Regions from separate parts of the Gardnerella sp. KA00255 genome, predicted to be linked through region 1. Evidence: riboswitches for the same ligand, from Rfam matches in the RefSeq annotation. Region 1 holds a riboswitch; each other region holds the start of a gene.
The links. Region 1 has a riboswitch for thiamine pyrophosphate ahead of thiC (phosphomethylpyrimidine synthase ThiC). Riboswitches for the same ligand answer to the same signal wherever they lie in the genome.

Region 1 (4,967 bases):
GTTGGAGGCGTTGCAGCTAAAACTTACGAAAACATTATTGTTGTAAAGAAGGGTTCTGAAAAGTTTAAAAAAATCAAGGCCTTGCTTAAAGCTTTGAAGACAAGCGAAGTGCGCGATTATATTACTAAAACTTATAAGGGTGCCGTACTTCCTGTTTTCTAAAAAATACTCACAATGTAGCCATATAATGCCGCAATGTGTATTATCCATGTACGCTTGCGGCATTATTTTTATAAGAGTGTAATATACGTAATGCGCGCGCTAGTCATAGTGTTAACTAATAAATAAATATAGTTAAATAAATACAGTTAAATAAATACGATGCTGGATAATAACTTGTGCGTAACGTAATATGAAACGCTGGTATATTTCACGCCGAGAACAATAATCTGTTAAGGAAAAGCATGATTCAGATTGAACATCTTCACAAAAGCTACGGCAAAGGTAGCGAAACGAATGAAGCATTACATGATATTAATCTCACTATTGAATCGGGAGAAGTATTCGGAATTCTTGGTTCCTCTGGTGCTGGAAAGTCTTCGCTAGTTCGTTGCATGAATCTGCTTGAGCGACCAACCTCTGGAAAAATCATCATTGACGGGAATGATATTACAGAAGTAAAAGATAAAGAACTTGCAAAAGTTCGCACAAATATTGGCATGATTTTCCAGAATTTTAGCCTTTTCCAGCAGCGCACAGTATTAAGAAACGTAACGTTCCCATTAGAGTTGAACCACACTCCAAAAACGAAACGAGAAGAACGCGCAAACTATTTGCTTGACTTAGTAGGCTTAAAAGATTTTGCAAATCGCTACCCTAGCCAACTTTCAGGCGGACAGCAGCAGCGCGTGGCAATTGCGCGAGCGCTAGCTAATAATCCTTCAATAATGCTTTGTGACGAAGCAACAAGCGCGCTTGATTCAACAACTACTGCACAGATTCTAAACTTATTGAGCAAAATTAACCGTGAGCTTAACGTAACGCTTGTTATTATTACGCATTCGTTAGCTGTAGCTCGTAATATTTGCGATCGAGTTGCAATGATTGATGGCGGGCGCATTGTGGAACTGGGTGACACGGATACGCTTTTTGCAAATCCACAAAGCGATATTTTGCGCACGCTTATTGCGGATGAAAAGCAGGAAAATCATCGAGCAAAACCTACAAACAAGTCTGCAAACGCGTCAACAAATGAGGCAACAAACACACCTAAAAACGCGCTTAACAATGAGGTGAAATAACAATGTTAGAAGCTGCTACACAATTTATTAATGACTACGGCGACTTACTTATTGAAGGCGTGCAAGACACACTTGTAATGACATCAGTTGCAACACTTTTTGCGTATATTATTGGTCTTCCTATTGGCGTACTTCTAATTACGTCAAACAAAAAAGGTATTTGTCCTAACGCGCCAATTAACACAGTTCTCGGCTGGATTGTTAATATCGTACGTTCAGTGCCTTTTATTATTTTGCTAGTTGCAATAATTCCTTTCACTCGTCTTATAGTTGGAACATCTCTTGGAGTTCCTGGAGCTATTGTTCCTCTGGTAATTACAGCTGCACCATTCGTTGCTAGAGTTGTTGAACAATCTTTAGCTGAAGTTGACGGAAGCTTAATTGAAGCAGCACAAAGCTTTGGCGCAAGCAAATTACAAATTGTTTGCAAAGTATTATTATGGGAATCTTTACCTTCGCTAATTCGCGGAGCTGCACTTACATTTATTACGCTTTTTGGATTCTCTGCAATGGCTGGAACAGTTGGCGCAGGCGGACTAGGAGATATTGCAATACGATACGGATACCAGCGTTATCAATACGATGTGATGACAGTAGCTGTTATTCTTTGCATCATTCTCGTACAAATTGTGCAAAGCTTGGGAGATTTTATTTCTCGTTCAATTAATCATCACGAACGCTGAAAAATACAAATATATTAAAACTAATAAAACTGTCTGCGCGAAATAATCGTTCAGACAGTTTTATTTTAATTGCAATCTTTTATCGCAACATACCTTTTGCTTATTAAATGCACGTACTCGTGTAAAATATAGAAGTCACAACATTTTTGCAGGGGTGCTTTCTCAAGAAGATTGCTGAGATAAGTTTTTATAAAACTTAACCCTTCGAACCTGTTAGTTAATACAACGTAGGGAGCAACGACTTAGGTATGACTTCGAATTATCCATACGCGTCTATGCGTAATCAATTTAACCTCAGCGCCTGCTTTATTGCAGATGCAAAAACTTGTAATCGTCCTATCACTGATGTAGTTGATGACGCTTTACGCGCTGGAGCAACATTCATACGTCTTCATGCTAATAATGATAATGCCCAGGAACTCACAACTGTTGCTCGTGATATCGCGCAAATAATCGAAGATAATAACAAATGCGACTCGGTCACTTTTGTTATTGATGAACGCGTGGACGTAGCATGGCAAGCAAGAAATCAAGGCATTAAAGTTGATGGTATTCATCTTTCACAAGGAGATATGGAACCTAGAGAAGCTCGTGCTTTGTTAGGCGAAGATGCCGTTATAGGTTTGTCATTAGAAACAGAAAGCCTTGTAAAAGTTATTAACGAACTTCCAGATGGATGCATTGATTATATTTGCGTAACAGCAATGCATAATCCAGAAGAAGGATGCGAAAACTCTACTGCATCTTACGAGTTGGAAGCAAATCATACAACGCTTGATGAAGAAAAAATCAATACTATTTGTAAAGCAAGTGATTTCCCTGTTCTTGTTGGCGGAAGAATTCAACTTGATGATGTAGATATGATTGCACGCACTAATGCTGCTGGATGGTTCGTAGCTGAAGCATTGTATTCTTCGCAAACACCAGAATCAACTATGAGCGAATTTATTGAGCGCTGGAAAGCTGTTCGAGGAGAAGAAAAGCACGGTTATGCCAAGCGTGTAATCGTTCCAGAAAATGCTGAGAACTCTGAAAAGCCTCAAGAAAAGAAGCCAACATTTATTAATGCTAAAGAAGCAAAAGACGCTGCAAAATTAGCAAAACAGCAAAGAGTTGATATAGCTGCTCGTGGATGCACTCAACGAGACAAAGCTCATATTCGTAAGACTACGCCAGTTCATTTTGAATATAAGTATGGTTCTTACGATTTGGAAGTTCCTTATACAGAAATTAAGCTTTCTGATACTCCAGGCGTTGGTCCTAACCCACCATTTAAGGATTACAACACAGAAGGACCTAAGTGCGATCCGAAGGAAGGCTTGGCTCCTCTTCGCCTTGATTGGATTTTGGATCGTGGAGACGTAGAAGAATACGAAGGTCGTAGACGTAATCTTCAGGATGATGGAAAACGTGCTATTAAGCGTGGTAAAGCTTCAAAAGAATGGCGTGGACGCATGCATAAGCCAATGAAGGCTGTGGATCATCCTATTACTCAAATGTGGTACGCGCGTCATGGAATTATCACTCCAGAAATGCAATATGTTGCTACTCGTGAAAACTGCGATGTAGAACTTGTTCGCTCTGAACTTGCTGCTGGACGTGCAGTAATTCCTTGCAATATCAACCACCCTGAAGCAGAACCTATGATTATTGGTTCTCGCTTCTTAACTAAGCTCAACGCGAACATGGGTAATTCTGCTGTCACATCTTCTATTGACGAAGAAGTAGAAAAGCTTACCTGGGCTACTAAGTGGGGCGCGGATACCGTTATGGATCTTTCCACCGGTAACGATATTCACACGACTCGCGAATGGATTTTGCGTAACTCCCCTGTTCCAATTGGCACTGTGCCAATGTATCAAGCTTTGGAAAAGGTTGAGGATGACGCTTCTAAGCTCAGCTGGGAATTGTTCCGCGACACTGTTATTGAGCAGTGCGAGCAGGGCGTTGATTACATGACTATTCACGCAGGTGTACTTCTTCGTTACGTGCCTCTTACTGCAAATCGCGTAACTGGTATTGTTTCTCGAGGCGGTTCCATTATGGCTGAATGGTGCTTGCAACACCATCAGGAAAGCTTCTTATACACTCACTTCGAAGAATTATGCGAGATTTTCGCCAAGTACGATGTTGCGTTCTCTTTGGGTGACGGCTTGCGTCCAGGAAGCTTGGCTGATGCTAACGATGCAGCTCAGCTTTCAGAATTGATGACTCTTGGAGAGCTAACCAAGATTGCATGGCAGCATGATGTTCAGGTGATGATTGAAGGCCCAGGACACGTACCATTCGACACTGTCCGTATGAATATCGAGATGGAGAAAGCAATTTGCCAAAATGCTCCATTCTATACTCTTGGACCTTTGACAACCGATACAGCTCCAGGATACGATCACATTACTTCAGCAATAGGCGGCGTGGAAATCGCACGTTACGGAACAGCTATGCTTTGCTATGTGACTCCTAAGGAGCACTTAGGCTTACCAAATAAAGATGACGTTAAGCAAGGCGTAATTGCATATAAGATTGCCTGTCATGCGGCTGATCTTGCAAAGCATCATCCGCATGCTATGGATCGCGATAACGCAATCAGTAAGGCTCGTTTTGAGTTCCGCTGGTTGGATCAGTTTAATTTAAGTTACGATCCTGATACCGCTATCGCTTTCCATGATGAAACGCTTCCGGCAGAGCCAGCAAAAATGGCTCACTTCTGTTCCATGTGCGGACCAAAATTCTGCTCTATGGCTATTTCGCAGAATATTCGTAAGCGTTTCGGAGGAGCAGCTCAGCAAGAGCAGCTCGTCGAAGAAGCCCGTAGCCAAGCAATTGCAGACGGCATGAAAGAAATGAGTAAGAAGTTTCAGGAAGCTGGATCTTCACTGTATCAAAGCATCTGATATTTAAAAATGTTAGTTAGGTATATTTGCGTTGAGAATATGCCTAACTAAAGTCTTTGATACTGAGAAGTAAAGTTACTGATATTTCAAAGCGAGTCTTTAGTATTAAATGCTAAAGACTCGCTTTTTATTAAATAATTTTAAAGTAA
Region 2 (4,967 bases), 120 kb from region 1:
ATAATTTACAAATCGCGGAGCTAAAGCAGTTAGCTGGTATGCTGCAGGAACAATATTGCCAGTAGCATTTGTGCAAACTGTAGTAAGTAGAAGCAACCCAGTAGCTATTGCAATTGCAGGAAGATTATCCCACTTGTTTATGATAACAAGAACATCTGTAATAGTTTCATGGTAAAAAAGCGATCCGCCCACTAAAATAACTACGCTTGTAAAAGCAAAAAGCGCGTAACTCAGCAAGAAGCTAGCAATTTGACCTTTTAGTTGAGCCATAGTTGACTTTGCGTTTTGCGTAAAATCAGCAATAGAAACGGCAGGAGCAGCCCACACGCCCAATACAGAATTTACAACCATCATCATGAAAAGACCAAGACCGTAATTAGTTGGCGCTTGAACAGTAGCACGATATTGCATGATTGCAGATAATCCACCAGCACAGCTAATAGCCCATACGCTCATACAACCAAAAACAACGTAAATAAGTGGGCTTAATACTACAGTTAGCTTATTAAGAGTATTTCCTCCGCCTAAACCAATCGCCAAATTAAGCAACCAAAATATTGCGAAGCAAATAATAATAGGTATGTGCGAACCTACGAATGGTATTTCGTTTCCAAACGTAAGAAACCCATGGCAAATTTTGCCAACTAGAATCTCTAAAGCTTTCGCACCTATATATGTTTGAATTCCATACCAGCATATTGCAGCAACTACTCCCCTGAGGAATCCTGGTAGTTGAGCGCCTGCTTTTCCGTATGTTGCGCGCAAATGCATTGAAAACGGTATGCCGTATTTGGAACCTACAACACCGTTAGCAACCATGACAATTGCTGTAAGAATTGCGCCAAGCATGATACCAATCATTACGTAAATTGGAGAGTATCCCATTAAAAGGAACGCGCCAACTGCAGCATAATTAGGAATATTGTGTACAGACTGCATCCACAAAGTGCAGAAATTAAGAGCGCTCATTGTGCGTTTTTCTTGCGGCTTTGGCAGTAAATCTTCGTTAGTGTAGCCGCGCTCGCGGTAACATTCCAAGTTTTTGTTATCTACTGGCTCATCTTGTAACAGTTTACTAATTTGCATGCGCACCTCCTTACTTTTCTTGTTTGTATATTTGATTCTTTTTTGTGTTTTGAGTTTTTTATTTTGAGTTTTTTTGAAAGTAATAATCGCAACTTTGCTCAAAAATAAAAAAGATACGAAAGGATGTCGTACCCGTGGTGGTGCGCCCCTTCGTATCAGCCTCTTATTCGTGAATAAGCGTTGTACTCTCATTCGATATTCACTTTTCTTCGCTGCGATTAATTAAGCAGTGAAGTTTGCATCGTATATGCCTTTTGCGTCCTTTCTAGATTTCTATTTCTTTGGTTTTTGTTTGGTTTTCGTTATCTTTTTAGTTGGTTTTTTAGTTAGTCCTCATAAGCCAAACTATGCAGAGCATCTCGTAAAAGCTTTACTCCGTGAACAGCGTCTTGTGGATCTGTGTACTCTTCTGGAGCGTGACTAATACCATCTTTTGAAGGAACGAAAATCATTCCGGATTTTACAAACGGAGCAAAAATTTGCGTATCTTGACCAGCACCTGAATGCATGACTCTGTACGCATAACCTTGCTCATTAGCTTGATCTTTCAAAAGATTAATAATATCGTCGCTAAGTGGTGTAGGATCATCAGACATCCACTTATCAATCCGCGCTGTAATTCCATAAGACTTGGCAGTTTCGTGAATATCTTCGTCAAGTTCCTGCAAGAATTTATCAAGAAAAGCTTTATCTGTATGACGGCAGTTCATTGAAAAAGTAACTTCTCCAGGAACAATATTTACTTGATTTGGAACTACGCTGATTCTACCGAAAGTAAGTACCAGTGGGTCGCCTGCTTGCTTAGCTTTGTCAAGATTCTTGGCGATTATATGAGACATGCAATCTACTGCATCGTGCCTGTAGGACATCATTGTTGTGCCAGCGTGATTTTGTACGCCTTTAAGATGAATATCCCAACGGTGCTGACCGGCAATGCTAGTGATAATACCTAAATCTTCGTGATTGCTGTAAAGCGTTGGTCCCTGCTCAATGTGTAGCTCAATCCAGGCTTCAAGATTTGCGAACTTAGGTTGAGTTGTTTGATAATTGAACCCAGCTTCACGCATTGCTGTTTCGAAAGGAACACCTTCACTGTCGCAAATATTTTCTACGTCCTCTTTTTTGGCAAGTCCGAAGAAATTCTTTGAACCCCAGAATACGTATGGGAAACGTGAGCCTTCCTCTTCTGCTAAGCAGATAATGCGAAGACTTTTCTTTGGCTTTCCATATCTAGTAAGTAAATTCTTAATTGCTAAATAGGCTGCAACTATTCCAAGTTGGCCATCGAAACGGCCTCCTCTTGACACTGTGTCAATATGCGAGCCACAAGCTATTATGCTTTCTGGCTTTTCACATCCTTCAATAGTTGCAATTAGGTTTCCAACTTGGTCGAATTCTACAGTCATACCGAGTTTTTCAAATCGTTGACGAAGAGAAAAAAGAGCCTGTTTCCAAGATTTTGTGTAAAGAGGTCGAGTAACTCCTTGCTCTCCTGGTTTTTCTGTGAATCCTGCAAGCCAGCTTATGGCTGATTCTATAGTTTCAGCACTTATGCTGCTATCAATCATGTGCAGTATTCCTCCTCACTTGTGCAAGTTTTCCCAAAAGTGATATTCAGGCGGATATTTTTTTGGTTTTTTGTTTGGTGTTTGGTTTTTAGTTTTGGTGTTTGGTTTTTAGTTTTTTTTAATTGTTTAGTTGATACTCGTGTAATTGCTACTACTCTGTGGCAACGCAAGATATCACGAAAATCGTGATAGAAAGAAATCACTTACTGTAATTGCTCCCTACGCATGTCTTAACAAAACAGGTTCAAAGGGTGTTTCTCAACTGTTTCCAGTACCCCTGCAATTTTCACTTGTACTCGGATGAGTATAGCACGATATTAAATGAACTCAAAATGAACATTAGTATGTGTGTTTCTGTGAAGAAATGATTGGTTGCTTGCTTAGCTGGTTGGTTGGTTGGCTGATTGACTGACTGGCTGGATGGTTGGTTGACTGGTTGACTGACTGGCTGGATGGTTGGTTGGTTGGTTGACTGCTATGAAATATTGCTTCCACTTAGGGCCACATTTGTGTTCGCATGCAAAAAATTTTCATATGAAAGTTAGAAAATAAAAAAATAGCCAGATAACAAAAAACGCAGCGATTTTACACTGCGAACATATTGTGGGTGATATAGGAATCGAACCTATGACCCCTTCCGTGTGAAGGAAGTGCGCTAGCCGCTGCGCCAATCACCCAAAATTTTTTTAATTATGCGTGAAAGGCATTCCTTTCGAGTGGGCGATACAAGGTTCGAACTTGTGACCCCTTCCGTGTCAGGGAAGTGCGCTACCACTGCGCCAACCGCCCGGTTGTGATGCTAGAAACTAAGTCTCTAACTTCGAGGTGGGTACGAGAGTCGAACTCATCTATACGGCTTTGCAGGCCGCTGCCTAACCGCTTGGCTAACCCACCGTAAGGTCGAATAACTCATCGGACCTAGAGCGGACAACGGGACTCGAACCCGCGCTCTCAACCTTGGCAAGGTCGCGCTTTACCAACTAAGCTATGTCCGCGATGCATTCTTACTGACAATGTCAGCGCCGAAGCACGAGTAACTACTATACCCGAAATATTTACAAATGCAAGCTTTGTGTTTTTTGGCGTGTCGTTTTGTGTGCGTTTTTCGACAGTTTTGGCTTGTGTTTTGTTTATTTCACCAGTTGATTTGGTGTTTTCGACAGTCTATAGTAGTTCGCCTGCCTTCCAATACAAAAACCAAACTGTGCAGTAATAAATAGCCGCGATTGAGCATTACTAGTGCATTGTTACTGTTTTGAAAGCCAACAAATAAAGGAGCCCACACAACGCCTAAGGTGAGTAAATCACCGACTGCATGAAGCCGACTTTCAACGCAGGAAGACTCCTATACTTTATGCTACCCAATAGGGTAAGCGGCAAAAATATTGTACACTAACTGCAGTGTGCTAGTGCCCAATATGATTTATTTCTTTGCTATGTTACTTTCAGATTTCCACTTTTCTATAAGTTGCAACGCTTCTCTATCATAAACATGGTCAAAATCGCCGTTATTATTTTCATAATTCAGTACAAACGACGCTAATTTTATTTGTTCTTCTTTAGTAAATTCATCTAATCGACTTTTATCAAAATTTTTTATAGAAGCATAAAATTCTTGTTCAGAAGTAAAATCAAGACAATTCTCTGAATAAAATTTCCAGTCCATTGAACTATTATATGTTGTTAAGCATAAGAATTTAAGCTTATTTACATCATCTTTAAACAGATTTTTAACGTACTCTTCAGCACTTTCACTATCTAATTTTTTCCATAAGCAAAATATTCTATCCAATCCAGCTATACTTAAAATGTTTTTAGAATTTGAGATTGATTTAATTTTTTCTACATAAATTTTTCCAATATTTTTTAGGTGTTCAAGAGTTATAATTTGCAAATTTTTATCTTCATCGTCAGATTTTCTACAATCTTGAACTATTTGATTAAGAAGAATAGACCTTGCTGCAATATTAGTTTTATCAATATTCTCAACAATGAAATTGATAATTTCATAACGTACTTCCTCTTCTTTAATAGAAATTATCATATTGACTACAATATTATTTGAATAGTAATCTGCTAATCTACTTTGATCTACAAATTCATTTTGAAGCCCTAATAAAACATATGCAATTAAATCGAATCTATTATTTGATATTTTGTTATCTCTAAACAATGAGTCTACATTTTCCAAAAAGTATAGGATATTGCCATTTTTATTAAATTCGCTAACCTTTTGCGAAAGTATTAATTTACTATAACTGTTCACGCATTTAATAATTTCTTCTCTTGGAATTTTTATATCAGATAAATTAA
Region 3 (4,967 bases), 290 kb from region 1:
GTCATATTATTAATGCCTGTAATAAGCCTATCTTTATCTTTAGTGTATGTAGCCATATACATAAGGTAACTATCGAAAGAAATCAGCTCTCCTCTATCTCCAACTTTATAATTAAGAGCGTTAACAAAATCTTTCATAGTCTTTTTCATAGTATCCATGGAATTGATCATAGAATACGATTTATCGAGCATTATCTCATAGCCAACGCCCTGCTTATCTTTAATTCGCTCAACATTGCGAATTCTTCTTTCAACTTCTGCACCGCCGGAAATTTTCTCTTTAATAGCAGCAGTAGGAGAATCAAGCTCTAAGGAATTTCCAGATTTATCTGTAACAGAGAAATACAACTTAACATCAGGATAATTACTAACGTCTGATCCAACTATCTTAACTTTATAAGCTTGTGCTCTTTTACTTGATAAAAGCTTAGAATGAAGCTCACCATAAGGCACTTGGAAGCGATTTACCCATGCATTATATCCCCAAATTCCACCTATAATGCCGATAGCCGCTAATATTGAAATGCAGATTGTAGCGATTTTCCAACCAGCAATACCTGCTTTGGTTGCGGCACCAGCAGCAGAAACTGCCGCTTGACGCATAGCCGGAGCGGAAGCTTGAGTATAGATGTTGCCCATTACGCGAGTCTGCGAAGCATCCTGCGGAGAATTCTGGAAACCATTTCGATAACCTTGATTAGTTGGTCCGTAATTATAGTTTCCATTCCTAGAATATGGTGCGCGATATTGCGGATTATTATTGGCATACGGGTTATTCGGGTTATTGGGATTGTTCGGATTATTTGGATTATTTGGATTGTTATGACCATAAGGGTTATTAGGGTTATACGAGCCGTTGGCATTATGCGGGTTATTTGTGTTGCCATTCAGACTATGCGAATTATTTGGATTATTCGCCGGATTATTAGCATAATTATTAGCCGGATTATGTCCTTGGTTATTAGCCGGGTTATGCGCTGGATTATGCCCATTATTATTCACAAAATTAGCATTATGATTATTGCCGCCATTTGCTGAAGTATTTGCAGAACTATTTGCCGGACTATTTGCAGAAGCGTTTACAGTATTTGAAGAAGCATTTCCCGAATTATTCACAGAATTATCTCTATAAAATGCATCAGATGCGACATTAGGCGCGCCTTGAGAAGAGATACTAGAATTGCCACCATGCTGGAACGCGAACGGCCTACTAAACTGAGCAGATTGATTTGATCTATTAAACTTCGGCTGATTCTTTAACGACTTCTGTTGATCAATGATATACGCTGGACGCTCACGCGAATCATCTTTATCTTTAGAATTCTCCTTAGAAAGCCTACATCCACAGTTTTCGCAAAACTTCGCTTCATCATCATTTTCATAGTCGCATTTTGAGCACTTCATTGCTTTCTCCCTGCATCGCAAATAATATACTCTTAAAAAAAATAAAACTATTACATAATTATATACATTGCGCATAATCATGTGCTATTGAAAACTTATTTTTAAGCTAAAACTAAAGCATTTTGGCAAAATCTAAACATATATAAATAAAACGTCACGCATAATAGATATAGTCAAATCGATAAAGATATAGGAATGATATCATCGATAAAGATATCAAAATGACGATTTCAGTGGTTCGGGGTGCGCATATGCGCTGAGATCACACCCGTTGAACCTGATCTAGCCAGCACTAGCGAAGGGAATATCATGACAGAATTTAATGAAAATATGCAAAACTCCGAAAATATTAATAAAAATAAATCTTCAGAAACATTCTTCGACACTTCGTTTTCAGAAAAAGCTCGCCGACGCATGTTCTTACGCGACGTACGCGAATGTATAGAAAGAGTTCGCGCAACACAACCTTTAACACATTGCATAACAAATAGCATTGTGCAAGATATAACTTCTAACGCACTACTTGCAGCAGGAGCTTCACCAATTATGGTATGCGATCCTGTAGAAGCATACAATGTTGCAAAAATCGCATCCGGAGTGCTCGTAAACGTTGGAACATTCCAAAAAGATTCACGTTCTAACGCCATATACAGCGCTGTTAAAGGTTGTAAAGAATCAGGAACACCATGGGTTTTAGACCCAGTTGGAGTAGGCGTAAAAGCATTAGAAACTCGCAATAATTTTGTAAAAGATATTGTTACACACAATCCAACTGTTATACGAGCAAACGCTTCAGAAATCCTAGCTCTTTCAGGTCAAAAAAGTGACATGAAAGGCGTTGACGCGCACGATCCAGTTAACGATGCCATAGAAGCCGCTCACGAATTAGCTAAAAAATATGGCTCAATCATTTCTATTTCTGGAGAAAAAGATGCAGTTTATGGCCATGGATGCTTAGCTCGCATTACAGGCGGTCATAAAGTTATGACTAAGGTTGTTGGAACAGGTTGTACTCTTGGAGCACTTGTTGCGGCATACGTTGGGGCAAATCCGGAACGACCATTTGCAGCAACAGTAGCCGCACACGTACACGCTTCCGCAGCTGGAACATGGGCCGCACGTCAAACAATAGCTCCAGGAACATTCCGCTCACTTTGGATTGATGCTTTGTCTACTTTAAGCGTGAATGATATGTTTGAGCTTACCAACATAGAGTTCAGCATTGAGCCAACTGATTGGACTTTATACTTAGTTACAGATCCGCGCATGGGAGAACGCTCTGAAGAAGATGTTGCTGTTAGCAGCATAGAAGGCGGCGTAACTGTAGTACAATTGCGCGATAAATATTCAGATGATGAAACTATCGCCAAGAAAGCTACAAGTCTTAGAAACGCTTTAATAAAAGCTTCACACGCGGATGTACCTATTTTTATCGACGATCATATTGAAGTTGCATCTAAGCTCGGATTTAACTTGCACATTGGCCAAAAAGATACACCATTCGTTGAAGCACGCAAACGTATGCCTGCAGAATGGATGATTGGATTATCTTGCGCTAGACCTGATTTAATGGAAAAAGCTTATAAAGAGTGCAAAGAAAACGATGTACCTCTTCCAGATGTGATTGGAATTGGAGCAGCTTTTGCCACAAATACTAAAGCACACGATGTGCCACCACTTGGAATAGATGGAGTTAATGAAGTCGCTAAAGTAGCTCATAAAATGGGTGTAAAAACTCTTGCTATAGGCGGCATTCACGAAAGCACAGTATTCCCTATACGAGATCTTGAAATCGACGGCGTGTGCACTGTATCTGGGCTTATGTGCGCTGAAAATCCTAAAGAAACAGCAAAACTATTTAAAAGCGTAATAACGAAATAAGCCTTAACGAAATAAGCCTTATAAGGCTTATTTCGTTAGATAATCTAAAAATAAAACTTATAGAAAATCTAAAAATAAGCCTTATAAGGAGAATTTAAAGCGTTTCAATGAATTATCCAATGCATTATAACGAGCTAAAACGCCAATAAGCGGTGTGCCAATACCGGTTATGAGTTTGATTGCTTCAGTTGCCATCATTGCGCCAACAATAGCTGCAGTCGCACCCAACACAGCCGATTTTGGCACTTTTTCTTTAGGCGGAGGGCAAGCATACAAATCACGCAAACCAGGACCTTTTCCTGGCACGAAAACGCTTACTTGACCTTCATAATAAAGCACCGAGCCGTAAACTTCCGGCGTACCAGCGCTCCAAGCAGCATCCGCAATCAAAAAGCGAGTAGCGAAATTATCACAACCATCAATTATCAAGTCGTGACTTTCTACAAGCTGTTTTGCGTTATCTTCATTAAATCTATCTACAAGATTGATTTTTAAACCTGGAGATAACGCCTGCAAGCGTTTAGCTGCAAGTTGCGCTTTAGATTTGCCGCACTGATCGACTGTGTATAAAGTCTGCCTTTGCAAATTAGAAAGCTCAACAACGTCGTCGTCACAAATCGTGATTTCGCCAACTCCTGCCGCAGCAAGCGAAAGCAAGCATGGCGAACCAAGTCCACCTGCTCCAACCATGCAGATTTTTGCATCGCGAAGTAACTGCTGATGTTCACGCGTAAAGCCCGGCAGGAGCAAGTGGCGACAAGTGCGCTCCGCCTCAAGCTCCTGCAGGTTGTCGTAAATTTTATTAATCGTCATGCTGAAAAATATGCCGAAAAATTACAGTACAAAATTTACAGTACAGAATCAGCCCAAGCGCGACCTTCAACAGGCGAAGAAGCGAGCGCATGTTCACGCTTAGGAATACGGCCAGCATCGTGAGCAAGCTTTCCAGCAGTAACAGCAGCAGCCATTGCGCGACCCATTTTCACTGGATCTGGGCAGCGAGTTACAGCGCTTGCAAGAAGCACGCCCGAGCATCCGATTTCGAAAGCTTTAACAACATCGGAAGCAGTGCCAACGCCAGCATCCAAAATCACAGGAACTCCAGCTTCCTTGCATTCTTGAACAATCAGCTCAATGTTTCGAGGATTCAAAATGCCAAGGCCAGTACCGATTGGAGCACCACCAGGCATAACAGCTTTCACGCCAAGCGACACAAGGCGACGAGCCACAATCGGGTCGTCGTTCGTGTAGCAAAGAACGCTAAATCCTTCTTCAATAAGCTTTTCAGCAGCAAGCAAAACTTCGCGAGTATCCGGAAGCAAAGTATCGTCGTCTGCAATCACTTCGAGCTTAATCCAATCAGTTCCAAGCGATTCACGAGCCATTTTTGCCGTAAGAACAGCATCATGCGCAGTTTTGCAACCAGCAGTATTTGGCAAAACGTTAATATTATGACGCTGCAACATACCGTAAATATCAACGCCAGTTTTTGCGTGACGACGCAAAGCAACCGTTGCTACTTCCGCGCCTGAAGCCACAAGTGACTTTTCCATAATGTCAATGCTCGTCATGCCACCAGTGCCAAGCAAAAGCCTTGAATGCAAAGTCTTACCGCAAAGCTGCCAAGTATCGACATTTTCTTCATTATTTTCTGTATTATTTTCTGACATTTTAAGCCTTTAA

Region 2: it holds a riboswitch for thiamine pyrophosphate, as region 1 does, so the genes downstream of both, HXT51_RS00685 (hydantoinase/carbamoylase family amidase) here and thiC (phosphomethylpyrimidine synthase ThiC) in region 1, are expected to answer to the same signal.
Region 3: it holds a riboswitch for thiamine pyrophosphate, as region 1 does, so the genes downstream of both, thiM (hydroxyethylthiazole kinase) here and thiC (phosphomethylpyrimidine synthase ThiC) in region 1, are expected to answer to the same signal.

The regions. Positions count from the first base shown of each region.
Region 1 is NZ_CP058374.1:291,496-296,462, forward strand. Features, by position in the region: gene HXT51_RS01175 (MetQ/NlpA family ABC transporter substrate-binding protein) at 1-162, shown strand, start outside; gene HXT51_RS01180 (methionine ABC transporter ATP-binding protein) at 405-1,241, shown strand; gene HXT51_RS01185 (methionine ABC transporter permease) at 1,244-1,924, shown strand; TPP riboswitch at 2,065-2,175, shown strand; gene thiC (phosphomethylpyrimidine synthase ThiC) at 2,173-4,818, shown strand.
Region 2 is NZ_CP058374.1:170,355-175,321, forward strand. Features, by position in the region: gene allW (allantoin permease) at 1-1,086, opposite strand, end outside; gene HXT51_RS00685 (hydantoinase/carbamoylase family amidase) at 1,413-2,654, opposite strand; TPP riboswitch at 2,854-2,943, opposite strand; tRNA gene HXT51_RS00690 (tRNA-Val) at 3,259-3,331, opposite strand; tRNA gene HXT51_RS00695 (tRNA-Val) at 3,372-3,443, opposite strand; tRNA gene HXT51_RS00700 (tRNA-Cys) at 3,478-3,548, opposite strand; tRNA gene HXT51_RS00705 (tRNA-Gly) at 3,577-3,649, opposite strand; gene HXT51_RS00710 (KAP family P-loop NTPase fold protein) at 4,078-4,967, opposite strand, start outside.
Region 3 is NZ_CP058374.1:3,916-8,882, reverse strand. Features, by position in the region: gene HXT51_RS00035 (VWA domain-containing protein) at 1-1,403, opposite strand, end outside; TPP riboswitch at 1,633-1,725, shown strand; gene thiM (hydroxyethylthiazole kinase) at 1,734-3,284, shown strand; gene HXT51_RS00025 (HesA/MoeB/ThiF family protein) at 3,366-4,097, opposite strand; gene HXT51_RS00020 (thiazole synthase) at 4,133-4,954, opposite strand.